DNA from 4 places in the Ruegeria sp. AH7 genome. Region 4 is predicted to be linked to each of the others. Evidence: riboswitches for the same ligand, from Rfam matches in the RefSeq annotation. Region 4 holds a riboswitch; each other region holds the start of a gene.
What was found. A riboswitch is a leader RNA that binds a small molecule or an ion and turns the genes downstream of it on or off. The one in region 4 is predicted to bind cobalamin.
Positions count from the first base shown of each region.

Region 1: another riboswitch for cobalamin. It lies ahead of ACR0JX_RS11955 (DUF1636 family protein); the one in region 4 lies ahead of ACR0JX_RS14940 (hypothetical protein).
Region 2: another riboswitch for cobalamin. It lies ahead of ACR0JX_RS18575 (energy-coupling factor ABC transporter permease); the one in region 4 lies ahead of ACR0JX_RS14940 (hypothetical protein).
Region 3: another riboswitch for cobalamin. It lies ahead of ACR0JX_RS00975 (DUF1636 family protein); the one in region 4 lies ahead of ACR0JX_RS14940 (hypothetical protein).

Region 1 is NZ_JBQFYF010000004.1:305,573-312,726, reverse strand. Features, by position in the region: partial or broken gene ACR0JX_RS11975 (GH1 family beta-glucosidase) at 1-276, shown strand, start outside; gene ACR0JX_RS11970 (glucokinase) at 340-1,299, shown strand; gene ACR0JX_RS11965 (carbohydrate kinase family protein) at 1,334-2,260, shown strand; gene ACR0JX_RS11960 (D-lyxose/D-mannose family sugar isomerase) at 2,280-2,945, shown strand; cobalamin riboswitch at 3,004-3,220, shown strand; gene ACR0JX_RS11955 (DUF1636 family protein) at 3,319-3,675, shown strand; gene ACR0JX_RS11950 (ABC transporter ATP-binding protein) at 3,672-4,448, shown strand; gene ACR0JX_RS11945 (ABC transporter substrate-binding protein) at 4,461-5,414, shown strand; gene ACR0JX_RS11940 (FecCD family ABC transporter permease) at 5,416-6,426, shown strand; gene ACR0JX_RS11935 (LacI family DNA-binding transcriptional regulator) at 6,428-7,154, opposite strand, start outside.
Region 2 is NZ_JBQFYF010000009.1:112,672-119,825, forward strand. Features, by position in the region: gene ACR0JX_RS18565 (amino acid aminotransferase) at 1-252, opposite strand, end outside; gene sseA (3-mercaptopyruvate sulfurtransferase) at 252-1,106, opposite strand; cobalamin riboswitch at 1,250-1,463, shown strand; gene ACR0JX_RS18575 (energy-coupling factor ABC transporter permease) at 1,519-2,196, shown strand; gene ACR0JX_RS18580 (CBU_0592 family membrane protein) at 2,212-2,481, opposite strand; gene ACR0JX_RS18585 (helix-turn-helix domain-containing protein) at 2,481-3,041, opposite strand; gene ilvD (dihydroxy-acid dehydratase) at 3,148-4,980, shown strand; gene ACR0JX_RS18595 (hypothetical protein) at 5,103-5,546, opposite strand; gene ACR0JX_RS18600 (MarR family winged helix-turn-helix transcriptional regulator) at 5,633-6,046, shown strand; gene ACR0JX_RS18605 (sulfotransferase family protein) at 6,174-6,992, opposite strand; gene ACR0JX_RS18610 (DUF5928 domain-containing protein) at 7,134-7,154, shown strand, end outside.
Region 3 is NZ_JBQFYF010000001.1:190,807-197,960, reverse strand. Features, by position in the region: gene ACR0JX_RS01025 (DUF302 domain-containing protein) at 1-173, opposite strand, end outside; gene hisF (imidazole glycerol phosphate synthase subunit HisF) at 294-1,055, shown strand; gene ACR0JX_RS01015 (hypothetical protein) at 1,055-1,468, shown strand; gene ACR0JX_RS01010 (phosphoribosyl-ATP diphosphatase) at 1,465-1,773, shown strand; gene ACR0JX_RS01005 (hypothetical protein) at 1,839-2,405, shown strand; gene ACR0JX_RS01000 (CoA-binding protein) at 2,408-2,878, opposite strand; gene ACR0JX_RS00995 (YHS domain-containing (seleno)protein) at 3,077-3,529, opposite strand; gene ACR0JX_RS00990 (hypothetical protein) at 3,635-3,949, opposite strand; gene rlmB (23S rRNA (guanosine(2251)-2'-O)-methyltransferase RlmB) at 3,930-4,703, opposite strand; tRNA gene ACR0JX_RS00980 (tRNA-Tyr) at 4,820-4,903, shown strand; cobalamin riboswitch at 5,141-5,346, shown strand; gene ACR0JX_RS00975 (DUF1636 family protein) at 5,430-5,810, shown strand; gene cobW (cobalamin biosynthesis protein CobW) at 5,807-6,862, shown strand; gene cobN (cobaltochelatase subunit CobN) at 6,868-7,154, shown strand, end outside.
Region 4 is NZ_JBQFYF010000006.1:82,511-89,664, reverse strand. Features, by position in the region: gene ACR0JX_RS14950 (tyrosinase family protein) at 1-1,188, opposite strand, end outside; gene speB (agmatinase) at 1,300-2,262, opposite strand; cobalamin riboswitch at 2,433-2,638, shown strand; gene ACR0JX_RS14940 (hypothetical protein) at 2,766-3,077, shown strand; gene ACR0JX_RS14935 (HD domain-containing protein) at 3,268-3,888, shown strand; gene ACR0JX_RS14930 (PP2C family protein-serine/threonine phosphatase) at 4,081-4,899, opposite strand; gene ACR0JX_RS14925 (serine/threonine protein kinase) at 4,980-6,821, opposite strand; gene ACR0JX_RS14920 (phosphate ABC transporter substrate-binding/OmpA family protein) at 6,923-7,154, opposite strand, start outside.

The DNA of each region.
Region 1 (7,154 bases), on a different contig from region 4:
GACCTTCCCCTATTTGTGACCGAAAACGGCATGGCAAGTCCTAAACGGGATCAGGACGATGATCGGATCGACTACCTAAACCAGCATCTTGCGGCCGTTCAGGATGCATTGGATCAGGGCGCCCCAGTCAAAGGCTATTTTGCCTGGTCTCTGCTCGACAACTACGAATGGGCCTTTGGGTATGAAAAGCGGTTCGGTCTGGTCGACGTGGATTTCGAGACGCTGGAGCGTAAGCCTAAAGCCTCATATCTCGCCCTAAAAGCCGCGCTGGCCAAAGGGAACCCTGTTGCCCTGCCGCTCGCGCAGCCAGCAGGGGCAGTCCACGAGCATTGGAACCTGGTGGCCGATATCGGTGGCACCAATACCCGGCTTGGGGTTGTCGAGAACGGTGCGCTAACAGAATTGCGCAAACATCCAACCGGCTCCTTGTCCGACTTACTTAACGCATTTCACAGTTTGCGAGATGACGTCGGAACTGATCCTCAGGCAGTTGTTGCCGCAGGTGCAGGCCCGGTTCAGGCTGGCGTGATTCAACTCACAAACGCAAATCTGGACTTGTCCGAGGCTGAGCTGGCCGAAGCCACCGGTGCCCGGCACACTTATGTCATCAACGACTTCACCGCCGCTGCATGGTCGGTGGCCGAGGTTACGTCCGATGATGTTACCGTCTTGCAGGGGGCGCCCACGCCGCCACTCGGCACGCGGCTGGTGGTCGGACCCGGAACTGGGCTGGGCGTCGGGGCGTTGCTGTATTCCGAAGGGCATTATCACACCGTCTCGGGCGAAGGAGGCCATGTCGGCCTTGCGCCGCGCCACCGGGATGAGGTTGATATCTTTGACGCGGCCCGGCGTATTGCACCCGAATGCTTCTTTGGCGACAGCCTGAGTTTGGAAGCTGAGATGTTCCTCAGCGGCACCGGATTACCGATCTTGTACCGAGCAGTAGCAATCGCGGCGGGTCAAACCAATATCTCCGCGCGCCCGGCGCGGGATATCCTGCAGGATGCGCGATCCGGCACTGATCCGCACGCGGTTCAAACCGCATCTCTGTTCACAACGCATCTGGGCGCTTTGCTAGGGGATATGGCTGTCACATTGATGCCAATTGGCGGCGTCTTTCTGGTCGGTGGCGTGGCGGAAAAAAACCGCTGGCTGTTCGGAGACAGTTTTCTGGATGCCTTCAACAATGGTGGCCGGTTCAGCGAGCTGCGGCGTGGAATGGATCTCTATGTCTCAGAACAGGTCGAATTTGGCATTGTTGGCGCTAACAACTTCTGCAAAAATGCCCTCATGCGGTAGAACCGCCTGACAATTCTCAATGAAGGAACGCGGGATGATCCTGTGCTGCGGAGAAGCGCTGATCGATATGATCACCGAGCCTACAGTCTCGGGTGCCCAAGGGTATGTACCCCATTCTGGAGGTGCAATTTTCAACACGGCGATCGCGTTGGGGAGATTGGGCGCGCCTGTTGGCATGTTGACCGGCCTGTCGTCCGATATGTTTGGTGAACAATTGGCGGATACGCTGAAAGCGAGCCATGTGGATACCTCCCATGTGATCACCAGCGACCGCCCAACCACTTTGGCGTTTGTGAAACTGGTCGATGGTCATGCATCGTACAACTTCGTTGACGAGAACACTGCCGGGCGCATGCTTCAGCCCGAGGATATGCCCGACCAACTGCCCGCCATCTCGACCCTGTATCTAGGCGGTATCAGTCTTGCCTGCGAACCCTGCGCCGATGCTTATGCTGCCTTGCTAAGCCATCACGGGACGGATCGAGCGGTGATGTTGGACCCCAACATCCGACCGGGGTTTATCCAGGATCAGACCAGATACCGCACCCGTTTGAATGCCATGATTGCGCAGACCGATATCCTCAAAGTCTCGGATGAAGATCTGGACTGGATCATTCCGGGGCCCGAAACCCATGCCGAGAAAGTGCCTTTGTTGCTGCAAGCCGGTCCCGCGGTTGTGATTGTTACACGTGGGAGCCAGGGGGCTTCGGGTTATCTACGCGATGGCTCGGAAACCACGATACCGGTTAAAGCGGTTCAGGTTGTCGATACGGTGGGGGCGGGCGATACGTTCAACGCTGGCGTGCTGGCGGAACTTCACCGTTCCGGATATCTGACCAAAGCCGGGCTGCGCGATCTGACAAAAGAAAGCCTGCGTGCAGCTTTAGCGTTGGGTTCAGATGTTGCAGCAGTCACCGTATCGCGTGCCGGGGCCAACCCGCCCTGGGCGCACGAGCTCTAGTCCCAAAAAGGGAAGTCACATGAAACGTTCCGACATCAACCACATCAAGACCGATGCACAGGCCTTTATCCAGTCTTTCGGTTTCATCCTGCCCCCCTTTGCCGACTGGTCTCCGGATCAGATGCGCAGCGCCAAGGCCGACACGATCCGCGCCCGGGGACTGGGATGGGACATCACCGACTACGGGCAAGGCAAATTTGATGAGCTTGGCCTGTTCCTGTTCACCCTGCGCAATGGGGATGAGAACGATCTGAGCCAGGGTCGTGGGATGCTTTATGCAGAAAAACTGCTGATCTCGCGCGACAAGCAGCTGTCGCCGATGCATCGTCATATCGTCAAAGCCGAGGATATCATCAACCGGGGCGGCGGCGATCTGGTGATGGAGATCTATGCCTCGAACCCCGATGGCAGCGTAGACCGCGACACACCGGTTGTGGTGCCCAGCGACGGATGCGATATCACCATCACTCCGGGCGAATTGCTGCGCCTGAAACCCGGCGAAAGTGTAACCCTTATGCCCGGAATCTGGCACGCCTTCTGGGCCGAGCGCGGGGATTGCCTGATCGGCGAGGTCTCAACCGTAAACGACGACCGCACCGATAACGTGTTCGAACAACCCATCCCCCGCTTTGCCACGATCGAAGAAGATACCGAGGCCGAGTTCCTGCTGGTTGCGGATTACTGATCTACCCCGAGATTGACCCGAGCCTCTCAGCGATTGCTTGACAAGCGTGTCTTGTCCAGAATAGCTGACCTGTGATGGTTCCCGCAGCTTTGGGTGCGGGATGAAAATGGGAATACGGTGCGGCCCCCGGAATATCGGAACAGGCCAAGTCCGTAACTGCCCCCGCAACTGTAAGCGGAGAGCGACGCCAAATCACCACTGGCCCGAACAGGCCGGGAAGGTTGGCCAAGCAACGACCCGCAAGTCAGGAGACCTGCCATCACCTGTGAAACCAACCCGGGACGGGGCGTCCTGGAAGGAGGATTGATGGCACATATGCGTCCTATCGGGACTGGCACTTTCGACACGGGCATTCTGCGCGTTGAGGATGGCCATGCATCGCGCGGCTGATCATTTTGTGCTGATCTGCTCGACCTGTCAGGGTGAGATCGAGGCCAGCGCCGCCCAAAGTCTGCTGGACGCGTTGCTACCCGACGGGTTCGCTACGCGACTGATCCCATGCATGGCAGGATGCGAACGTCCCATGGCCATCGGTCTGCAAGCCGAAGGCAAGGCGCAATACCTGTTTGGCGATATTCAAAGTACCGCCGATCTGAATGCAATCGCCGCCTTCGCCCATCAGTACCGCGACAGCGAGAGCGGCTGGACCAGCGCAACGGATCGCCCCCCCGCCTTGCTATTCAAAACACTGGCGCGTCTGCCCCGTCTTCCAAAGGCGGGTAAGGCATGAGCTTTCTGGTCGCAGAGAATCTGGAATACTACGCCCTGAATGGCGATGTGTTGCTGCAAGACGTCTCGTTCTCTTTGGAAGAAGGTGCCATACTTGCCATCGCCGGTCCGAACGGTGCCGGTAAAACAACGCTGCTGAACCTGCTCTGTGGGGTCGAACGTCTGGCGCTGGGGGACGTACGGATCAACGGTCAAAGCCTGCGCAGCCTGTCTGCGCAGGAACGCGCCAGGACCATTGCGGTTGTTGGTCAGCAGGAACTGCCCGATGGCCGCCTAAAGCTGCGCGACTACGTTGCGCTGGGTCAGATTCCCATTCAAAGCGACCGCTCGACAGAAGACCACAAGATGGACCTTGCGCGCGTTCTGCGCACGACCGAGCTAACCCATCTGGCGGATAAGCCGATGCAGCGGCTCTCGGGCGGCGAACGCCAACGCGCTCATATCGCGCGTGCATTGGCGCAGAACCCCTCGCTTTTGTTTCTGGACGAGCCCACCAATCATCTGGACCCTGATGCCAAGGGGCACATGCTGTCGCTGGTGGCCGAGCTGGGCGTGACGGTGGTGATGATCGTGCATGACCTTGTCATGATCCCGGAATTCGCCAGCCATGTCGCGCTGATGAAATCCACACGCATGACGGGCTTTGGGCCAGTCGACCAGATACTAACGCCGGATCATGTGCGCGACACGTTTGGTGTTGACTACCTGTGCTTCCAGCACGAAGGGCGCGTGATCCCGGCGCTGGATATCCGAAAACGAACGCTTTCATCTTAACAGGAGACATTGATGAAACAGAAAATTTGGTCAGCTTTGATGATCACCGGCTTGGCCAGCGGCGCGGCGGCCCATGAAGTAACCGTGGACAATTGCGGCGAACCGCTGGTGTTCGACGCCAAGCCGGAACGGCTGGTTGTGCATGACATGAACATGACAGACATGGCCTTTGCGCTGGGCCTGCAAGAACACATCGTTGGCCTGACCGGTATCACAGGTTGGTATAAGACCAGCCCTGATTTCGATAAGCTGCGCGGTGACATCCCGGAACTGGCGCCGAAATACCCAACCGTCGAAAACCTGGTTGCGGCCGAGCCCGATCTGTTCTTCGCGGGCTGGTATTATGGCATGAAGCCCGGCGGCGACGTGACCCCGGACACTCTGGCCCCGTTCGGCATCAAGACAATGATCCTGACCGAAAGCTGCGTGCATCTAGACAAGGACCGCCCTGAGGCCAGCATGGACCTGCTGTTCAACGATGTGCTGCGTCTGGGTCAGGTCATGCATGTCGAGGAAAAGGCCGAGGAACTGGTAGCAGGCTGGAAAGAACAGCTGTCTGCCATCGAAGCCAAGACCGCCGATCTGGCCAAACCCCGTGTATTCTTACTGGACGGCCCGGCAGATGCGCCCTTTACCGCTGGCAAATTCGCCATCCCCGATGCGATGATCGCAGCGGCTGGCGGCGAAAACGTCACCCATGACATGGATACCAGCTGGGGCCGCACCTCGTGGGAAGCGGTTGCTGCATCGAACCCGGAATTTCTAGTGCTGCTTGACTATCAGACCGGCAACGGGGCAGAGGACACGTTCAAGTTTCTGCAAGAGCATCCAGTGATGTCCCAAACCGATGCGGTAAAGAACGAACGTTGGATCGGCCTGCACTACGAAGAGCTGACGCCCGGACCGGCGAACATCGATGCGATCCAGAAGATGGCGGATGCGATGCACCCGACGGCGACCAACTGATATGGTCCATACGGGCCGGATAGTTGTGCTGGGGGCGGTCGTTTTGACCGCCCTTTTGCTGCTGTCGACAGTCTACGGTACAACCCCGATCCCAGTGTCGGATGTCATTGCTGCCATCGGCCTGGGCACAGGTCTGTCAGAAGGCGAGATGTCACCGCTGCATCGGATCGTGTTTGATCTGCGCCTGCCGCGTGCGCTGTTCGCCGCTGTCATCGGTGCAGGGCTTGGTGTCGTTGGGGTGGTTCTGCAAACCACCACGCGCAACGACTTGGCAGATCCGTTTCTATTCGGTCTCTCGTCGGGCGCGGCTGCGGGCGCTGTTCTGGTCATCACGGTCACCGGCGATGTGCTGGGCATATGGACCCTACCGCTGGCTGCGTTTTGCGGCGGCCTGATCGCATCAGGCATCGTGCTGGCCTTGGTCCAGGGGTTGCGCACAAGTGCACCGGAAAAACTGATCCTGGCGGGGCTTGCCGTGTCTTTCCTGTTCTCCGCCATCACCAACTATCTGATCTTTTCCGGAGACAACCGCGCCGCCCATTCGGTGATCTTCTGGATGCTGGGCGGACTGGGCCTTGCCCGGTGGGAGACGTTTCCACTGGTCTTGATCGGGCTGGCCCTGATCCTGGGCTATGCACTCTATCGCAGCCGCTGGCTTGACGCCCTTCTGACCGGAGATTTCACCGCCGCCACGTTGGGTATCCCGGTGCAGGGCCTGCGCTTTCGTATGTTCTTTGTTGCAGCCCTCGCCACGGCAAGCTTCGTGTCAGTCGCGGGTGTCATCGGTTTTGTCGGTCTGATGGTCCCTCATATCGCGCGTGGAATAGCGGGAACGCTCCATCGCAACCTGTTGATCACCTCGGCCATTGTGGGGGCCATCCTGCTGACCGCCTCTGACATTGTGTCCCGACTGTTGCTGGCCCCTCAGGAGTTACCAGTCGGCATCGTGACCACATCGATCGGGTCGCTTTTCGTATTCCTGTACCTGTTCAAATCGGCGCGAAACGTTTGACCTAATGCGTTCCACGCGGGACGAAAAACGGATCGATCATAATGGTTTCGCTTTGCTTGCCCGGCTCTGCCAGCCTGCGTTCAAGCAACGCAATAACTTGATCAACCGCATCATCAATCGGGTTGTTGACGGTACTGAGATCGAAATTTGGCCATCTGGCCATTTCGATATCGTCAAACCCGATCAGTGAAAGATCACTCGGAACGTCCAAACCCAACTCTCGCGCGGCGGTCAGCGCGCCGATCGCACTGGCGTCGTTGGCACAAACCAACGCGTCCAGCTTATGCTCGGCCAACAGTTTCAACGCAATCTCGTGCCCTGTCTCAACAGTGAAATCGCCTGTGGCTTCGGCAATCAAGTTTAACCCCGCTTTGTCCAAAACACCGATTACACCCAATCTGCGCTCAGCCGATGACGAGAAACTCGGTGCGCCGCCTAGATACCCAAACCGTGTGCGCCCCTTGTCGACCAGCACCTGGGCCGCAAGCCCCGTACCGTCGGCATTGCGGCAACAGACATTGTCGACACCCGGTGCCTGGACGATTCGGCCTGTGGAAATCATCGGCACACCGAACTTGGTGCACCGCGTGACCAATGCGCGCGGCATGCTACCACCACGCAGGATCAAAGCGTCCAATGGATAGCGCAGAACCTGCTCAATCGCGTCTTCTGCACGCTGATCCCCGCCATCGATGAGAATCGGCCATTTGTTCAAAGCGTTCAGTTTC
Region 2 (7,154 bases), on a different contig from region 4:
GCCAAGGATCAGCCCGATCATCGCATCGGCATAGGCCGGATCACCTGCCAGACCGGTATAGGCTTTGCTTTCCTGCTCCTCCAGAATGCGCTTTTCAGCGGCTTTGACCGCACGCATTACCGGGGTAACACCTTCGGCATTCTTGTAGACGCCGACACCCAGGTCGATCTTCTGATCACGCGGGTCTTCGCGGTACATCTGCATCAGCGCCAGGATTTTGTCGGCGGGCTGCGGTTTGAGGTTCTCGAACATCAGATCTCTCCGGTTGCGACGGGCAGGGTTGGGAAGGCACCCCATTCAGCCCAGGAGCCGTCATAAAGCGCGTGGTCTTTTTTGCCCATGCGTTCAAGCGCAAGGCTTAGGATTGCAGCGGTCACGCCTGAACCGCACGAGGTGATCGCCGGTTTAGTCAGATCCACGCCTGCGGCCTCAAACACGGCGCGGCACGCATCGGGCGACTTCATCGTGCCGTCACTATTTAGCAGGCTGCCAAAGGGCACGTTGCGCGAGCCTGGTATGTGGCCCGATCGCAGCCCTTCGCGCGGTTCAGCCTCGGTTCCGGCAAAGCGGGCGGCGGCACGGGCATCGATGATCTCATGATCAGCCAGTTTGGCGGCGGCGGACACCTGTGTTACGTCGCGTACCAGATGGTTCTGTACCCGGACGGTCATATGGCGATCCCGGATCACAGGGGGCAGATCTTCGAACTCTCGCCCTTCGGCCTGCCATTTCGGCAAACCCCCGTCCAGAACGGCGATATTCTCTTGCCCCATCAGACGGAACAGCCACCAGACCCGCGCGGCCGACATCAGCCCGGCCCCGTCATAGACGACCACCTGATGACCATCGCCCACGCCGATCGCCCGCAGGCGTGACATGAACTTCTCGACCGGCGGCGCCATATGCGGCAGGTCCGAGCGGTGGTCCGAAATGTCATCAATATCGAAGAAGCGCGCGCCGGGGATGTGGCCCGCGTCATATTCCGCCTTGGCATCGCGATTCTGCGCAGGCAGGTACCACGACCCGTCCAGAATCCGCAGATCCGGGTCCTTGATATGCGCGGCCAGCCATTCGGTAGATACCAGGGTTTTCGGATCGTCTTGCATCAAAGCCTCCCCTAAGCGAGTCTGAGTTTCCCTATATCCGAGCGGCCAAACGTGCAAGCCATGCCAACGCCTGCACCCCCCGGCACACTGACAATTTTTTCCAAACATACACGTTTGCCTGCTTGACAGGCGGCACGCCGTACCAGACACCTGCCTGACATGGTTTCCAAAGGGGAATTCCCCCTGAAGAATGAAAAGGGAATCCGGTGCGACAGTACCTGTCAATTCCGGAACTGCCCCCGCAACTGTAAGCGGAGTTTCGCCCCATCATGGCCACTGACCGAAGCAATCGGTTGGGAAGGCCGGGATCGAAGCCAATCCGCAAGTCAGGAGACCTGCCATGTGCAAACCGGGCGAAAGCCCAATTTTTAAACCTTTCTGCCGTCGGGTGTGACGGGAAGGAGACCAAACTATGCATATCGAACCGGGCGTCGTAAATGGCGCCAAACTTGTCTTGAGCTACGCCACCGCAACTGGCGCAGGGCTCTATACCGCTAAACTGGCATGGGACAGCCTGAAAAGCAGCGGCCTTGCCAGCCTCGCCATTCGCTCAGCCCTGACCACCGGGCTGGTTTTTACCTTCTTTGAGGTGTTGCCACACTTCCCGGTCGGGGTGTCGGAAGTTCACTTCATTCTGGGATCGACCCTGTTTTTGTTGTTCGGTGCGGCCCCTGCCGCCATCGGCCTGATCGCGGGCTTGTTTATTCAGGGGTTTTTCCTGGCGCCTTTCGACCTGCCTCAGTTCGGGATGAACATGACAACGCTGCTGTTACCGTTGTTTGCCTTGCAGGCCTTGGCCAACCGCATCATTGCGCCGAATACGGCCTATATTGATCTGAAGTATTCTCAGGCACTTGCGCTGTCGACGGCCTATCAGGGCGGTGTCGTCGTCTGGGTGGCGTTCTGGGCCTTTTATGGCCAGGGATTTGGTGCAGAAAACCTCGCCGCCGTTGTCAGCTTTGGCGGTGCGTACCTCCTGGTTATCCTGATAGAACCACTGGCTGATTTGGCCGTGTTGGCCGCAGCAAAATCCATGCGGGATCTGGGTCGGATTGGGCTGTTTACACCCCGCCTCCATAACGCTGCATAGCCCTTTTGCGCCGCGCTACCCTGCGCGGCGCAACCTGAAATGCTGAATGATTCCGATCACGCTGATGATGATCCAGAAGCCTTCAATCAACATCGACGCCAGATTGAAGTTCTGAAGCAGTGAATAGACGATCAAAACAGACCCCAGCAGGTTCACCACGGGAAAAGCCAGATCTTCGGAATTCATGTACCGCATCTGCGTGGCGAAATAGGCGGCAACCACGATCAGAGCCCCGAAGGAACCGATGGCGTCCACGATGGTCAGACTGTTGAAAAACTCACTCATCAATGAACCTTGCCGTTTTCCTGAACATCCGGCTGTTGCGCATAGTGATGCATGTTCAAAAACGCCGCCCCTTCAGCACCTGCGCGATATCCGTGCGGGACATCCGCTGCAAATCGAAGTCCCTGCCCCGTTTGCAAAGACACCCAAGCCTCACCTTTCAGAATGTCCAGCGTGCCGCTGAGCACAAAGACCTCCTCGGTCACACCAGCGGCATGGGCAGGGGACTCATGGCTTTGGTTCGGGTCGAGGTTGACGTGAAATGTCTCTGCCCCCAAGGCCGGATCAAAGGGGAAAACGATCTTGACCTCGATACTGCCGGGAAAGGTAACGGTTTGAAAAACCGACGGATCACCATTCACGGTGTCGATCAACGCGCTGAGCGGCAGCTGAAATCCTTTGGCAATCTTCCAGAGCGTGGCGATCGTCGGGCTTGATTCGCCGCGTTCGATCTGACCTAGCATCGCTTTGCTGACACCGGTGATTTCGGCAACTTTCGACAGGCTCAACCCCGAAGCGGCCCGCACATCCCTTAGTTTCAGTGTTATTTCGTCCGGAGCCATGCCGTTGTCTTTCGAATCCTCTTGTGCGTTATAGCGCACATATGGTACGTGCGCTATAACGCACATTCCCCGCATATCGCAACCGGGGCAAAAGGGAAACAGCATCATGCCAATGTACCGATCCAGAACCTCTACCCACGGCCGCAACATGGCCGGTGCCCGCGGCCTGTGGCGTGCCACCGGTATGCAGGACGATGATTTCGGCAAGCCGATCATCGCCATTGTCAACTCCTTCACTCAATTCGTGCCGGGTCACGTCCACCTGAAGGATTTGGGCCAGATGGTCGCGCGAGAGGTTGAAAAGGCTGGCGGTGTTGCCAAGGAATTCAACACCATCGCGGTGGATGACGGCATCGCCATGGGCCACGACGGGATGCTCTATTCCTTACCCTCGCGCGAAGTAATCGCGGATTCGGTGGAATACATGGTCAACGCCCATTGCGCCGATGCGATGGTCTGTATCTCGAACTGTGACAAGATCACGCCAGGCATGTTGATGGCTGCGATGCGTCTGAACGTTCCAGCGATCTTTGTCTCGGGCGGGCCGATGGAGGCTGGTAAAATCGACATCGCTGATCTGGATGCCAAGAAGATCGACCTTGTAGATGCCATGGTCGCCGCCGCTGACGACCGGTTCACCGACGAGCAGGTTCAGCATATCGAGGAAAACGCCTGCCCCACTTGCGGCTCGTGCTCGGGCATGTTCACGGCGAACTCAATGAATTGTCTGGCCGAGGCACTGGGTTTGGCACTGCCAGGCAATGGCTCCACCCTCGCCACTCATGCGGACCGCAAACAGCTGTTCCTTGAAGCGGGTCGCCGGATCGTCGAGATCACCAAGCGGCACTACGATCTGGACGAAAAAGGCTTCCTACCACGCGAGATCGCAACGTTTGATGCGTTCGAGAACGCCATGAGCCTGGATATCGCCATGGGTGGATCGACCAACACGGTCCTGCATCTGCTGGCAATCGCCCACGAAGGCGGCGTCGATTTCACCATGTCCGACATGGACCGGTTAAGCCGTAAGGTGCCGTGCCTGTGCAAAGTCGCACCGAACACCGAGAATGTGCATATGGAGGACGTCCACCGCGCCGGTGGCATCTTCTCGATCCTCGGTGAACTCAGCCGCGCTGGGTTGTTCCACAACCACTGCAGCACTGTTCACACGCCGACCATGGGCGAAGCAATTGCCAATTGGGACATCAAGGTTGCCAACAACCCGGCGGCGCAGGACCTGTTCAAGGCAGCCCCGGGCGGTGTACGCACCACGCAGGCGTTCAGCCAGTCGAACCGGTACAAGGAACTGGACACCGACCGCGAAGGCGGTGTGATCCGGTCCAAGGAACATGCGTTTTCGCAAGATGGCGGTCTGGCCGTTCTGTTCGGCAATATCGCCCGCGACGGCTGTATCGTGAAAACAGCGGGTGTGGATTCCAGTAGCCTGACCTTCACCGGCTCGGCCTATGTCTGCGAAAGCCAGGATCAGGCGGTCAGCGACATCCTGACCGGCAAGGTGAAAGAGGGTGACGTGGTCGTCATCCGCTACGAAGGCCCTCGCGGTGGGCCGGGGATGCAGGAAATGCTCTACCCAACCTCTTATCTGAAATCCAAAGGTCTGGGCAAAGCCTGCGCTTTGTTAACCGATGGTCGCTTCTCGGGCGGTACATCGGGCCTGTCCATCGGCCATGTCTCACCCGAGGCGGCCGAAGGCGGCGTGATCGGTCTGGTCCGTCAGGGTGACACGATCGAGATCGACATCCCAAACCGCTCAATCCATCTGGCTGTGTCGGATGAGGAACTGGCGCAGCGACGCGCCGAGCAAGACGAAAAAGGCTGGGAACCGGCAGAACCACGCAAGCGCAAGGTCTCTACCGCGCTGAAAGCCTATGCCAAACTGACCACCAGCGCCGCCAAAGGGGCCGTGCGTCAGGTTTGAGTCGGAAACCACTCAACAAATACGGCCCACCCATCTGGTGGGCTGTTTTTGTTCTGTAGCGTGGGAGGAAGCAGGCTTCAGATCTATGACCTCAAACGCCCACTTTCAATTTCATCAACTTCTTAGGAAGTCACTCGTCTGACGGAAAACCAGACCCAAAAGCTCAGTGCAACCGCTGACGCTGAAATAATAGTTATGATGGTCCCCGGTACGAAATTAACGTAGCCGGGAAAATCGACAAATAGCAGATAGCCGACATCGGCAAGACCGCCGACCATACCTGTTACCCAAATGGCAGTTATGTTTTTCCGCCAGATAAAGATTGCGCCGATGATCGTCGCGATGCCGAACCAACCTAGGTTCCATCCATGCTGATTGAGTACGCCTTCCACTGCTGTGTGATAGTCGGCTTCAAGCGCAACCGGATCAACGGCATCGGCAATAGCTTGAAACCCCACCGTGGCATCACTCATTAGCACCATCACACCCGCGAGCGTATGTACCAATCCCCAAATAATCCAAAGGACCGCGGCAATCTTGAGCGCCAGTGTATGTGGGGCTGTCATGTCGTCTTCCTTGTCATTGAAGCCAAGAGGCCATCTCGTTAAGTTGATTTTGTCCATTAAACAAAAAAGTAGACTTAGTCAACTAAATGCAAGACACCGATCTCGCCCTACTTATAGACCGCTTGATGCGCAAAATTCATTCTGGACTACAGGAACGCGCGCCCGGCTTTGATAGAGAGGCAGTTGGGCCCGGCGGGGGCATTGTGCTGATGACGCTTGCGGATGCCGGGCGGATCAGCATGAATGAACTCACAAAACGTGTCGCTCGCGACAAATCACAAATGACGCGTATGGTCCGATCTTTAGAAGCCAAAGGGCTTGTACGGCGAGAAGTGGCTCCAGACGATGGTCGCGTCAGCTTGATCTTTTTGACGCCCAAAGGATCGGAGATTGTTGGGGAACTAATGCAGACAGTCGCAGAGGTTGTCGGCGAAATCCTAGAGCCAATTTCAAAGAGTGAACGAAAGACCCTTCAGTCGCTGCTCGCACAGGTCGTTTAGGAGTGCTCAGTAAGGGAACGGACGCTCGTAGCCATCACAGCATTTTGCACCTTGGGCTCGAAGCAGAAACAGACGTACAAATCGTGTTCCAAGCAGATGCATCTTTGCCAGGGGCGCCCATTGCCCCTCAATCGCCCAATTTGGCGTGCACCTCGTCCAGATCGATCTCACCGATGGGCATCTTGTTCCCGGGGTTTTCGAAATCATATTTGAACAGCTCGAAGTCCTGTTTGTAGATTTCATAGACCAGATGCATCGACAGATCGTCGAAATAATCCTCGACCGGATGCGAGCGTTTTGGGCCATGCCCCTCGGATTCGTTGAATCGCGGGATGTCGGACAATGTCACCGGATGGGCGGTTTCGACGTGGTCCAGAACACCCTGCATCCCGTCATTGAACGCCTCGGTCCAGAAAATCCGATCATACTGACCGCCATTCACTATAAAGGTCGACACATGCCCCGACATGGCTGACCAGTGGATATCCGGGTCCATCGGGCGGCGCCAACGGATCGTGTCGCGCGCAAACAGCAGGAACCGGCGGAAGCTGGCAATCTGGTCAAACTCGCCCTTGCCATCATCGCCGCCCACTTCGATCCCATAGTTGTAGATCAGTGTCGGCACCAGATTACCCCGATAGCGTTTGCCGTTGCGCTGAATGCCGCAAATTTTGTCGAAGAATGAACTGAGGATGCGGGTGTAAGGATTGCGCACGCAGGTAAAAGAATAGGACCCGTGGTTGCGCACATTGGTGGCGATCATGCCCTGGCTTTGATCAAAGGCCCATTTGTGCATCCCGTCCTTCGCGTCGTGGATATCGCCGTCAAAGAATTCCCCATGATCCGAATAATACATGATCTGACCAATGGTCGAGCACGCACATTTCGGCACCACACGGTAAACCATGCTTTCGCTCTCGGTCATCCAGGTGCCGGGAAACCCCATTGGCGTGCCTCCTATGCTGGCCTGCTCTCAGTTTGATATGCCAGCTTTTGACATCAAAAAACCAAAAATATTCTGTTTATTCAATCGCTCATCCTAAGTATCACGGGTGCAGTCCGGCAAAAAAGGAAATTGCGACATCATATGGCAAAGATTGCCTATATC
Region 3 (7,154 bases), on a different contig from region 4:
GCCGCGTGATCAATCCGCGCAAAAACGGTTGCACCCGCATTGCCCACAGCGGCTTCCAATGCATCCAGCGCCTCGGTCACGGATTTTTCGGTTTGTATCTTGATAATATCGTCAGCCATGGCGGTCAAAGCGCCTCCGATTGTGAAAACTGATGCCAGAAGAAGATGTCTCATCGCAGTCGTCCTTTTGCTGAATTTCACACCTAATTTCCATGGCTTCGCCACAGATCACAATCACAAGTCTGGCATCGGCGGGGCTTTGCCGGTAGAGGTGCGCCAAGCAAAGGAAGGTTCATGCTCAAAATCCGCATCATTCCCTGTCTGGATGTTGCCGATGGCCGCGTGGTCAAAGGCGTGAATTTCGTGGGCCTGCGCGATGCGGGCGATCCAGTGGAGTCGGCCAAGGCCTATGACGCAGCAGGCGCGGACGAAATCTGTTTTCTGGACATCCACGCGACGCATGAAAACCGCGGCACGATGTTCGATGTGGTTCGGCGTACTGCCGAACAATGCTTCGTACCCCTGACCGTTGGTGGAGGCGTGCGCACCAAGGATGATGTGCGCGCCCTGTTGCTGGCGGGTGCTGACAAGGTCAGTTTTAACTCGGCCGCTGTCGCCAACCCGGATGTGATCGCGGAAGCCGCGGACCAGTTTGGTAGTCAGTGCATCGTCTGTGCCATCGACGCCAAAACCGTAAGCCCGGGGAAATGGGAGATTTTCACCCATGGTGGGCGTAAACCCACAGGAATCGATGCGGTCGAATTCGCCAAGACTGTTGTAGCCAAAGGTGCAGGAGAAATCCTGCTGACGTCTATGGACCGTGATGGCACCAAGGCCGGGTTCAACCTGCCCCTGACCCGGGCGATCAGTGATGCAGTGGACGTGCCAGTGATCGCCAGTGGCGGTGTTGGCACCCTCGACCATCTGGTCGAAGGTGTGACTGAGGGTGGCGCGAGCGCAGTTCTGGCCGCCTCGATCTTCCATTTCGGCGAATACACAATCCGCGAGGCCAAGGAACACATGGCCGCTGCGGGCATTCCGATGAGATTCTCTTAATGCTTTGGGAAACAATATCTGTCTTAGAATTGGAAACCGAGCACGCATCGTGCGACTGCTGTACTACCGTCACCAAGCAGGCGACCGGTGAATTGACACACAATGGTGATTTCATAGGCTGGTACACCGTATTGTATTCGGAAGAGTTCACCGCTCACCCTCCGACGATCACAGTATATGTTGGAGACTGGGGCGAGGAGGCTTCTGTCGAAACCAGATGGGGCACACGCGTGTCCTGGCATGCTGACGGCTGCACACTGTTGGATTGGGACACCGAGACCAAAAAAGACCTCACCCTATTCACACCGTTGGATCGGGATGAGGTAGTTGGCTCAAACTTTGCCCACGAGCTTTGGGCCATGGTTGATGCTGTGATCATGAAAGATAGCCGACTAAAGGAACTTCATTCATGACAATACTTGAAAGTCTTGAACAGGTTATTACAGCCCGCAAAGGGGCCGACCCCGACTCCAGCTGGACTGCAAAACTGCTGGCCAAGGGCCCAGAAAAATGCGCCGAGAAATTCGGAGAAGAAGCCGTTGAGGCGATCATCGAAGCCGTCAAAGGGGATAAGGACAAGCTGACCTCCGAAGCGGCAGATGTACTGTACCACCTGTTGGTGATGCTTGCCGCGCGCGACGTTGCGCTGGATGATGTGCTGGCTGAACTCGAACGACGTCAGGGCACCAGCGGTATTGCTGAGAAGGCCACGCGCTAAGTAATCTTCCGATCTGCTAGTTCCAGCTTTATGATCCTTCGAGATATCCAATAGGGGAAATCGGAATGATCAGAGCTTTGGCCTTTGTTCTGGCTCTTGTGGGTTTGGCAGCCTGCGCTACCCCTCCTCCGCAGACTGGGGATGAGGTGCAGCGTCTTGCAGTCGAGATTCGGACCTTAGGGCCCGGGATTGACCCGGAAGAGGCCGACCGCGCCGCCCGGATCGCCTATGCCTACACAGCCCAGCTGGCGCAGGAATATCAGATCACTGATCCCCCGCTGATCCACAACACGAAGGTCAACAGGGGGCTGCGGCCGCGCGGGCTGTGCTGGCATTGGGCCGAAGATATCGAGCGTCGATTGAAGCAGGAAAACTTCGAAACACTTACGCTGCATCGCGCCATCGCCAATGCCGACAACCCTTTCCGTATTGATCACAGCACAGCGATTATCAGCCGTGCCGGAGACTCGATGTATGAGGGCGTTGTGCTGGACCCTTGGCGCTATGGCGGGGTTTTGTTCTGGTCCCCGCTGTCAGATGACAGCCGATATGACTGGATTCCGCGCGATGTTGTTCTAGAAAAACGGCGCCTCGAGCAAGTGGCGCGGTTGAAACCCTATGTCGCCAACTAGGTTCAAAGCTTCGATGAGATGATGCCAGTGCTGAACCCGCCCATCCGCAGTTCACCAAACAGGCGCTGATATTCGATTTTGGGGCAACGGTTCATTACCACATCCACCCCACGGGCCTGCGCCGTTTCAGCAGCCTCAGGATGCTCGACCCCGATCTGCATCCAGATGGTCCGAAGCTTGGGGAACACCTCTAGCGCCTCATCGACGATAGGTGGAACAGCTTCGGAGCGCCGAAAGATATCGACCATATCGACAGGTTCAGAAATCTCGGACAGGGCACCACGCACCGTTTGGCCAAATAATTCCTTGCCAGCGTGGCCCGGATTGACGGGGATAACGGTATACCCTTTCAACGAAAGATAGCGCGCCACGTAATAGCTGGGCCGCACCGGGTTCATCGACACCCCAACCACCGCTATGGTTTTGGTACGTTGCAGGATAGTTTTCAGATGATCGTCGGAATAGTCAGCCATGGCCGCATCCTAATCACAGCCGCAAAAAAGAAAAAAGCGCCCAAGAAACCTTGGGCGCCAGTTGTTGGAACGAGGGACAGTGAAATGACCCGCGGCAGTTCCGTTCCGCGGTCACTGTGACATTTAGGCATGATCTAGTTAAAAAAAAGACCAAGCGCTCATTTTTGTGATGACTTTTCACAAAAAACGGAAATTCGCCTAGTCTTCGTACAGAATGACGGGCCAATTCTCTTCGGCCAGATGGATATTTGCCGTCCTGTCCTGTTCCCAAATCCGCTCAACCGCCGGGGAATGAGTGAGGTACAAACGCCCATCCACGACCTGCCAAGCCATCGGGTCAGTGCTTTTCAGAACACCATTTGCCATCGCATAGGAACAATAACCCCCGAACTGAGGCGCAAAGGCGCGCGGGTTGCTTTCAAACCGTTCGCGATTTTCCTGCGACGCAAAATGCCACTGGGCCCCTTTCCACATGACGGCAATGCTTGGTTCACCCCGAACCGGTACTGTACTGTCGAAATAGGACACTGGATCATACCCCGCCATCGCGGCGCCATCGGTCGCAAAATAGACAGGTTTGTCCTGCGCCCAAGCGAAAGGTGCAAAAGCGATGGCTGTCAGTATACCGAATATGAAACGGCGGTTTTGCATCTGGGTCCTGTAGCAAAGAATCGAGCACCTAAGATGCAATTTTTGAACCGCTGTGAAACCCCCGTTGACGTGGATGTGAACATCCTTGCGAATGCATGGCAGCCCTTAATCAAAGATGTCTTCTATAACATCCCAGGCTTCATCCAGAACACGATAGAACGTGCTCTTTTTCTTCTTCTTTTTTCGAGACTTCGGAGGTGCTGCATGGCTGATCGCCGTACGAGCAGGCTTTGATTTTTGAACCTTGTGCTTTGGCAACATCTTAAGATCGTGCAGAGGCGCACCACAGCTTGAACAACTCAGCTCGTGCCGTTTCTTCCCGGTCAGAACCAGGGCAGCCCGAGTACCGCAATAGCAGCAGGTTGCGATTTTGGACGGTCCGGAAATAGCGATCTCCTGTCTAATGGTGCCGAGAGGCATATAGGGCGATTGCGGCAGCATTTGAGACGTTCAGTGACCCAAATCCCCCGGATGCGTCAATTTTCACCAATTGATCCACAGTCTCTTTGGTCTTTTGCCGCAATCCCGGCCCTTCAGCACCCAATACCAGCGCCACAGGTCGATCCCTTTGGTTCCCCAGGGCTGTTTCAATAGTTTCATTCGCCTCGCCATCCAGACCGAGCACCAGAAACCCCATCGACTGAAGCTCGGTTATGGCATCGGCCAGATTGCGCACCCTTAGATAAGGCTGACGTTCCAATGCGCCGCTGGCGGTCTTGGCCAGTGCCCCGGTTTCAGGGGCCGAATGATGCCGGGTTCCGATCACAGCACTTGCACCCAGTACTTCGGCTGACCGAAGAATCGCACCCACATTATGTGGGTCCGTTACACGGTCCAGTAGGATCACGCGGGGATGTTCCCGTCCGATGCAGTTCTCGGCCAAACCGCCCCACTCCAGCGGCTTAACCTCAAGCGCTGCCCCTTGATGCACCGAACCCGCATCGATCGGGGCACTGAACTTGCGCGGATCAACCATCTCGGCCTCGATCCCTGCGAATTCAATGGCTTCGAGCAGTTTGTCCCGCGCGTTTCGTGTCACAATCAGGCGCAGTTTCTGGCGCTTGGGGTTCATCAAGGCGTCGCGCACGGCGTGTAAACCAAACAGCCAAACCGTTTCGGCCGCTGCTGCTTTTCGTGCCTGTTCCTTTTCAACAACCCACTTGGGTTTTTTCATTCTGAGGGCCTCCGGGCCATGAATTCGCTTTCCTGCGTCAATGCCGTATTTTCCTGTTGACGCTCCTTTGGTGCGCTAGTAATCACGCCTCCACGTCAGGTGCAACGCCTGACAGTGGGCGACAGGCCGCAAGGTGTGGCAGGGGACTGTAACTCCCTCGCGGAGACGCACGCCTGGTTCGATTCCAGGGTCGCCCACCACTCTCACAAAGCTTCCAGATCTCAGAGTAAAACGCCCCCACCATTGGCCTGTGCCTTCAGTTATGAAGAGCAGTCTAGTCATCCGTCAAACATTTGGTTCAGTGACGTGGTCACTGTTAAACCTTTCGAAAGCCGCAGGCTAAGCCCAGCCATGCCGCTCAGCGACTGCCACAGGTCGTTTTCCTGTACCCGACGTAGCGGTTGTCGGCGACACGCTTGACAAGCACCGTATCAGTGCCGCATGTCCGATCCGTTGGTGTCCTCGTAAGAGGATGAAAAGGGAATGCGTCAACGGGTTTACCGCCAAACGCAGCCGCCCCCGCGACCGTGACCGGAGAGGGTGCCCAAAGCCACTGGCCAAAGGCTGGGAAGGCAGGACATCCGACAGGGTATACACCCTGACATCCGCAAGCCGGGAGACCTGCCAGCGCCCGAAGATGAAACCGGACGGGGTGTTCCGGTGTGGGGCTTGGATCGGCCCACATGAAACCCCGTCCCCCAGATTTGACTAAGGGGGATGAGAGAGATGAGTAAAGCCGCACCAGTTGAACTGCTGGTCTGCACGACATGCCGCCGTGGCCTGGCAATCGAAGATGACGCCCAGCGCCCCGGCGCTTTGCTGCATAAGGCGCTGGAACAGGCGGGCGTGCCAGATGGGATCCATCTGAAACCCGTGGAGTGCCTGTCCAATTGTGATCAAGGATGTTCCATCGTGTTGCGTGGCGGACCCACGCGTTGGACTTTTGTCTACGAAAACCTCAACGAAACCGACCATGTCGAAACGATCATCGAAGGTGTGACCAAGTATTTGGCCACTGACGATGGTTTGGTCAAATGGCGCGAACGTCCTGAACATTTCCGCAAAAACTGTGCGGCCCGTATTCCCCCGATTGGAGCCCTGAAATGAGCAACTTAGAAAAACTACCCGTCACTGTGATCACCGGCTTTCTGGGCTCGGGCAAAACCACACTGGTCAAGCACCTGATGCAAAACCCGCAGGGAAAGCGTCTGGCCGTGGTGGTCAATGAATTCGGCGATGTCGGCGTCGATGGTGACATCCTGAAATCCTGCGCAATCCCCGATTGCCCGGCGGAAAACATCATGGAGCTCGCGAACGGCTGTATCTGCTGCACCGTGGCCGATGATTTCATCCCGACTATCGAAGCCCTGATGGCACTGGAGCCGCGCCCTGAGCATATTCTGATCGAAACCTCGGGCCTCGCCTTGCCTAAGCCGCTGCTGAAGGCGTTCGACTGGCCCGATATCCGTTCGAAAATCACCGTTGATGGTGTGATCGCGCTGGCCGATGCCGAGGCCGTCGCAGCCGGTCGCTTTGCGCCGAATGTGGCAGCGGTGGATGCTCAGCGCCTCGCCGATGACTCGATCGATCATGAAACGCCCCTATCCGAGGTGTTTGAGGATCAGATTTCCTGCGCCGATATCATCCTGCTGACCAAGCCTGATCTGGCCGGTCCCGAAGGCGTGGCCAAAGCGAAAGAGATCATCGCCGCCGAGGCCCCTCGCCCGCTACCCGTCGTTGAGGTTGCCGAAGGTGCCGTGGATGTGCGCGTCGTTCTGGGTCTTGAGGCCGCAGCCGAGGACGACATGGATGCTCGTCCGTCGCATCACGACGGTCACCACGATCACGAGCATGACGATTTCGAAAGCACCATCGTCGAGTTGCCGGAACAGTCCGATCCCGCCGATTTGGTCGCCAAGATCGAGCGCCTGGCCACCGAGCTGAACATTTTGCGTGTCAAAGGCTATGCCGCCGTTCAAGGCAAGCCGATGCGCCTGCTGGTGCAAGCCGTGGGTGCTCGTGTGCGTCACCAGTACGACCGCCCGTGGGGGCCCGGCGAGGAACGCCGCTCGCGCATGGTGGTGATCGCCGAGCATGACGACATCAAAGAAGCAGAAATCCGCGAAATCCTCACGGGTGTAACCGAGGCCGCCGAGTAAGGCCCATGCACGTCGTCTTCCGCGAAAGCCACGGGTTAGAAGAAATGGAAACCCCAACCGATCTGGGCCAGAGCCCGGCGGATTTGGTGGTGCTGTCCTTCTCGGACAGCGACCTTGGCGCTTTCGCGGCGGGCTGGCATCGCGGTGGCGGGCCGGATGGGCGTATGCCCACGATGCGGTTGGCGAACCTGACGGCGTTGAAACATCCTCTGTCCGTCGACACCTATGTAGAACAGACGTTGGAGGGCGCCAAGGGCATTCTGATCCGTCTCATTGGCGGCGTGCCTTACTG
Region 4 (7,154 bases):
CGGGTTACAATGACCCGGCGCACCCGGGCAGGTGCCGTGACCAAAAAAGACAAGGCGCCCTGCATAGCTTTTGTCTTTGTACCCTGTCGAAGCATCGCAACTGGCGTTGTCGACATAGGCGCGCAGCTCAAAGCTTTCGGTCGGCGGGCGCATGCGATGGAATTCAAGTTCCGCCCTGACAAACCCGGCTTTCACCGTGCCCAGCCGAACCTCGGTCACATTGCTGGCCGCCGCTGACAAAGTGGCCACTGGCGCGCTGTCTGCGGTGCCCAAAGCACCAATCGCGGCTTCAACGGAATCCTCGGAATAGATGTATCGAAGTGAGGTTTCCGCATCGATCAGATCGCGGCCCACCCGACCATCATATACAACTGTGTCCAGAACATGCTGTGGAACATTGGCCGCTGGCCACAACGCCTGCCAATCTGCCCAAACCTTGTCGCACATCGCATGATGCAGCCAGAAAACGGGATCGTAAGACGCGGACACTGTGCTGCCCATATCTCCAATCGAGCGGTGCAATGGCGACGATGCATCCGTGCCACCCGTTAAAACGTGGATACCGCCATGAGCCGCAAAGTTGAAGTCGGCCTGGAAGGCTTCAAAGTTTGGATTGGTCAGGTAACGCTCAACCTCATCCTCCAGCAACGGGATATTGCTGCGCAGGCGCGTTGTGTATCTGCGTGTAAAGACCTCGTCGCCGGTCAAACCCAGCGCAATGCTACGATAGATGCTGTGTGCGCGGGCAAGCGGGTTTGGAACATCATCCCCGGCACTGTTTGTGTAGGTCGCATCATCCACCACTTTGGGCAGCCCGTTCGAGGCATGTGTCGCCGTGGCAAACTGGGTCCAATCCCAATAGGGAAGCGTAAGTTCTAGTTCGTCATCCCCGCGCTTCCACTGCAGCGCGCTGTTGAGCGCTTTTTCGAAGGAATAAACGTAGGACCGGTGCCAGGTCAGAAACGTGCGGTCATCGTCATGGCAAAGGTCTTGATCATAACCATGCCCACGCGCCAGAGCGAAATATCCGCGCCGATCACCCATCGCGATGTCCGAGATTTCGTACATCGCAGCATAGGCGTCGCGCAGGTCCTGAATATCCTCCTCGCGCAATCTGATCAGGTCGAAACGGATCAGCGGCAACCCGGCTTGTTTTCTTAGAAAGTTCAGTTTGGCAATCGTTGTCATCTAAAAATCCCCCTTAAGGAGTGCTTCAATGCGCCCAGTATAGCATAAAACCATCGCCGATGGCGGTGGCACGCTCAAACGCTCGGCACAACTAGATGACGATTGGCAGATCTAACGCTGCTCTTTTTCATGCAGCACGCGCCCAATGATGTTCATTAGCAACTGGGCCGCCAGGATTTGGGTGGAGCTGGTGGCGTCATAATCCGGTGCGACTTCAACAAGATCGAGTCCGACAATGTCGCCCCGCTTGGCCAGACCTGCCATGAGCTCTAGCACTTCGTAGTAAATGAATCCGCCGTGGCTTGGTGTACCTGTACCTGGGGCGATGGATGGGTCGAAGGCATCAATGTCTATAGTCACATAATACCGCGCGCCTTCTGGAATGCGGGCCAGCATCCCATCGACCCCCATTTTGCGGAATTGCCGGACAGATTGGATGTCTGATCCCATGGCGCGGGCATCCGCATAGCCATCCTTAGCGGTGGACGACACATTGCGAATGCCGATCTGACTGAGGCCGGTGACATAGGGTTTTTCGGCGGCACGGCGCATTGGGTTTCCGTGGCCATAGCGCACCCCATGCCGTTCATCGACAAAATCCAGGTGCGCGTCGATTTGCACCACATGAATTAGTTCTTGATCATCAAAGGCATTGATGCAGGGGATATTGATCGAATGATCGCCGCCCAAGACGACCGGTAGCGCCCCCGCCTCCAGTATTTTGCGCACCCCAAACTCGATATTTGCATGGCTTTTCATTGTGTCGGTATGCACGATGTCTGCATCGCCGATATCAACAATGGTTACTTTGGCCGGATCCAGATAGGTGACATCATCTTCGTGGTCATAAGCGCCAGCATGGCCGAATGAGAACAGCGTCGACGCCTCACGGATCGCGCGTGGCCCCATCCGCGCCCCGGACCGCCATTGACAGCCAAAATCAAACGGGGCGCCAAGAACCGCAACGTCGGCGTCAATCGCGTCCCAATCCTCGACATAGGGATACTTGCCAAAGGTACAGATACCAACGAAAGGCAGGTTCAATCGGCCGGACTCGTAGCCATGGTTCGACATATGAGGGTTCTTTCTGTTCAGATCTTCAACATTTGCGAACATTAAGGCACCCGAATGCCACGCCCTGTAAAGCCTTTTGCATGGATTGAACTCACTGCCATTTCAGCTTTGGCGGACATTTTCGGCGTTGTCAGATTGCGCCAAACCCAGTGGACATAGTGAATCGCGTATGAGACAGTGAAAGCGATGGTGTCCGGCTCGGTTCGAGTCGGCTGAAAAGGGAACACGGTGCGGGTTCATACCCAATTCCGTGACTGCCCCCGCAACTGTAAGCGGCGAGCGACCCCGTTGGAAACCACTGAGCCCTAGGGTTCGGGAAGGAACGGGAAAGCGTTGACCCGCAAGTCAGGAGACCTGCCATCTACGGTGTGTGATGCCATGCGCCGCAGTCAACTTGAACCCGGGCGGGGTGCCTTGGGAACGGCAGAGACGACCGAAGGACCAAGCGTCCCCGGCACATCACCGTGACCAGCCACACTCCTCCCTTTTGCGCGGAGGGCGCGATGTTATTGGAACGGACGATTATTCAACTCGATACAGGCCCCATGCCTGCGGATGAAGCACGTCAGATGGGACAGCTTGGCTATATGCAATGGATCGCGGGTGTTCCTGGCAATGCCTGCTATGAAGTAGCTGCGAGGCATGCTTACGAAACAGCTGCACCATTTAAAGATCACTCACCTGCCGTTGCAGCGTTCTGCGACTTGCTTTTGACTTCGCTGGAACAGCCGTTCAGACCTTTGCCACTTGCCATGCCAAAACGTGAAAGGCGCGGGGGTGCACAAGCCCGCCGATCTTTTCGCATGCCGCTGTGACATAGAACAGGCTGCGGGATCATCGCACATCTTTAGGCTCTTAAACGCAATCGAATACCCACCTCCGGCGACTACAAATTTTACCGGCACAACAGGTTTCATTTGCCGAGTCCGGTGTTTGCGTGGATAGTCCAGAATTGCATGCTTGCTTGCGCCCGCTGACCCACACGTAAACGCCAAAGGACATGCTATGGACCAGGTGAAATTCACGCAGATGAAGGACGGGGACAAAGAGGATTACACCTTCCTCGATACTCTGGAGCGTGAGTACTGCAAAGGAACGGCAGATCGTTTGCTGGAAGCGATGGAGCGGCTCGACAAAAGCCTGTCCGGCTATCAAGTCACACGTCTTGGCCATTCGGTGCAGTCAGCAACCCGCGCCTGGTTTGACGGGGCAGACATAGACTGGATCGTTGGCGCCTTGCTGCATGATATCGGTGACATCTATGCGCCGCATAATCACGATGAATATGCGGCCTCAATCCTCAAACCCTTCCTGCGCGAACAGGTCACGTGGTGCGTGCACACCCATGGGGATTTTCAGCTTGTTTACTTCGGACAGCACGTAGGCGCGAACCCCGAAAAACGCCAAGCTCATCGTGATAGCATCTATTTCGATGACTGTGCCGAGTTCTGCGAACGTTGGGATCAATCGAGCTTTGACCCCGCTTATCCCAGCAAACCACTGTCTTTCTTTGCAGATATGGTGCGTGAGGTGTTTGATCGCACACCCTATGATCCGGCTGTTGTTCAACCTGGCGTCCGGGTTCCGCTCACCGATGACGCCGTTGCTGAAATGCGATGGGCGTAGGATGTATTCGATCTAGTCAAATCACGGCCTGCTTTGTTCAAACATGCGGAGTTGGTAGAGGTGATTTGATACTCGTTGAGCACAAAAGCGGGCCAATCAGCACTACAAGAATCGCAGAATTCAGTTGTGACAAGCCAGTTTGTAATAAATACAGACGCCCCGCGACATCAGTTCGACGCCAGCTATCAACGCCTAAGAACAAACCTTTGCAACAGAGAAAGCTATGTTGTCCTGATCTGGATCATCAAGGCCAATCAAGGCTCTGATCAACTTATCCGCAATAGCGTCGCAACTCACTTCATGATTGCGCGTAACAACCTCTTGAATGTCCTTGTCTTCTAGAAACTGAAGCCCATCCGAAGCTGCAATGAGAACATCATCTGGCAGAAGCTTAAACGGGTCTGAAGGGCAATCGATCTTCGCGATGTCGCCACCATGTATGACAGACGTAAGCATGTTTCTATCGGGGTGATTTCGGGCCAAATCGGGATCCAACATGCCAAGTTTCGCCATCATATCGATTTGAGGCGCCATTGAATGATCCTCGTTCAGCTGTATTAGCTCGCCAGACCGCCAGAGATAGAGTGGCGAGTCCCCGACGGAAAACCAAAACGCGCGATCTTCGATGCAGATCAGTATGAGAAGAGTCGCTCCCATTCCCTTTACATTCAGATCGTTGCGGCTGGCTTCGAAAATCTGCTTGTTCGCGCGCTCGGCACTGTCATGCAAGAATGCGACGACTTCCGAATTTGATGAGTCTTTGTTCAGCCCGGCGGCCAACCAACCTTTCATCACCTCACAAACGATCAGGTTAGAGGCAACATCCCCTGCCGCGTGGCCACCCATACCATCTGCCAGAACCACGAACCCTAACTCAGATCCGATCGGCTTTTCAGAAAGAATGGCATCTTCCTGATATTCACGAGCACCCTGGTTAAGCACGGTTGAAATATCGAAGACTTCACGCTGGCGTTCCTCCGCCTGTTGAAATCTGGGCTCGTGAACTTGCATCAGAGATCTTTCAGAATGAGACACTTGAATTTCCTTCAAGGCAATGTAGGCGGCTCTTAACTATAAAAGCCGCCAAAGCATTAATGCGTAAGTGGCAGATCCACCGATTGAAGTTCACCATTCCGCGCGATGGTCAACAACGCAAGCTCTGCACCTGTATTGCTAAGCTCTTCGAACAACTGAGTAATACCGTTCTCACCCTCGACGGAAATTTGCGAAGCGGTTTCTGATACGACAATATCGCCCACGCGAACTGATTTGGCCGAAGCCGGAGCGCGCAATACCTTACTGATCCATTTCCCATTGCCGTTGGTGACCGTAATGAACTGAACTCCATTTGTGAGCTCAACCACCTTACCCGTTTGAAGGGTCAGGTTCTTTTCAGAAACCGGGCTATCTTCTTCGGTTCTGACCCGCATATCCACGAGAATCTCGCCACTTTCGGGATTAGCCTCACGTGATTGGATTGCGCGCATGATCGAGTTGTCATCCACCACCAAATGACCATTTACGGAATAGATGATCGTGCCGGATTTCAACCAATCCGTTGTCGCCTGATCAAGGTCAGATCGCACCAGCGATACCATCGAGAACCTGCCCTGCGGCTGCGATGTTGTAACGGTTGCAAACGGTAGATCCACAGCGGGACCAGTCCACGCTATCCAGTTTGAATCTGTCGTCGCTGGTTCCGAAGCAACACTCTCCACCGCTGGCTCTGCGACTACAGGCCGGGGTTCCGGTTCCGATTCCTGCACCGTCGCGCCGCTGCTTTCAGGCTCTTCATCGGTGGCTGGTTGCGGAGCCGCCTGCTGGGTAGCAGCAATCGCGACCACATCCTTATCCACTTCACCACCCTGGCTGAAATAGTACCCTGCTCCACCGATTACTCCGGCGACGATCAGCGCGATCATCAGCATAGAGTTTGAGCGTTTGCGCGGCGCTTTGCTGTTGACCGCGACCTTATCGTTGAAGTCGACCGCAGCGACCGGTTCGGGCTTCGCTTCGATCGGCATCCTTTCTTCAATCGCATCCTGCCATTCCTGAACAGATTGGAACCTGTCTTCAGGCGGGATACTCAGGGCACGATCAATCGCTCGCAAGAAACTGACAGGATAACCCTCGACCGCACCCTCAAGTGGCTCGTAGCAATCTTTGCCATTCTGAGCCAAAGCCGCCAACCGGGTCTGGCTGTCCTGCGGGGCAGCCCCTTTGATCACATGGTAAAACGTAGCCGCCAGCGCATAAAGATCGCTGGATTGATCCTGTTCCGCGCCTTGCAGATAAAACTCTTGCGGCGAATACCCTTCCTTTACGACCCTCAGCATCGACATTGCGCGGTCAGATTTGGCGGCGCTCTCACGGGCGGCACCGAAATCAATAATCATCGGTTCGCCGTCTTGGTTGATCAGGATGTTATCTGGCGAGATGTCCCGGTGCAGCATGCCTTCGCTATGAATAAAACCGACGGCTTCCAGCGTGGTGCGTAACAGCTGTTCAACCTCTTCGGGCGGTATCGTCTTACGTTCTTCGATCGTGTCCAGAAGATCTTTGCCCTCGATGAAGTCGATCGCCATATAGGCGGTCTCATTGTCTCTGAACACCTGGTGGACACCGGCAATGTTGGGATGCACAAGTTTTGACTGATTGCGCGCTTCTTTTTCAAAGGATTTCACCAGCGCTTCGTACGAGGATGTATGCGACTGGGACCGCGGGCGAACCGCGGTCTGGCTGCGACGGCAGATCGCCTCGGGGAAGCATTCCTTGATTACGATCGTGCGCTCAAGGCTGTCCTTGGCAAGGTAGGTGATGCCAAAGCCACCGCTGTTGAGAAACCGCATGATCGTGTATTGACCGGACAGCAATTTGGTACCCGGAGCAAGCTCGTCCGGGAACTGATCGTTTGTGTGGGCTGATTGTACCATAAGAAACACTTACCTTGCTGTAGCCGGATGCAGACGCGCCCGTGCTTTTTTTGCGACCGAAGCTTGAGGGAAACTGACCTCAGAAACCGCAGTTCTTTTCATTATCCACCCCATGCGCGTATCTCCGCATCAGGGCTGCTCACTTCACTCCAGACTTCGACACGGCGGTTCTTTGCGCGACCCACTGGGTTGGTATTGCATGCAACAGGGGCCATTTCCCCATAACCGCGTACTTCGATCACTGTGTTAACGGGACCGTTGGCTTCCATGCTTGATGAAAGCTCCCTCAGGACCTGATTGGCGCGGGCCAGCGAGAGCTGACGGTTCTTTCCG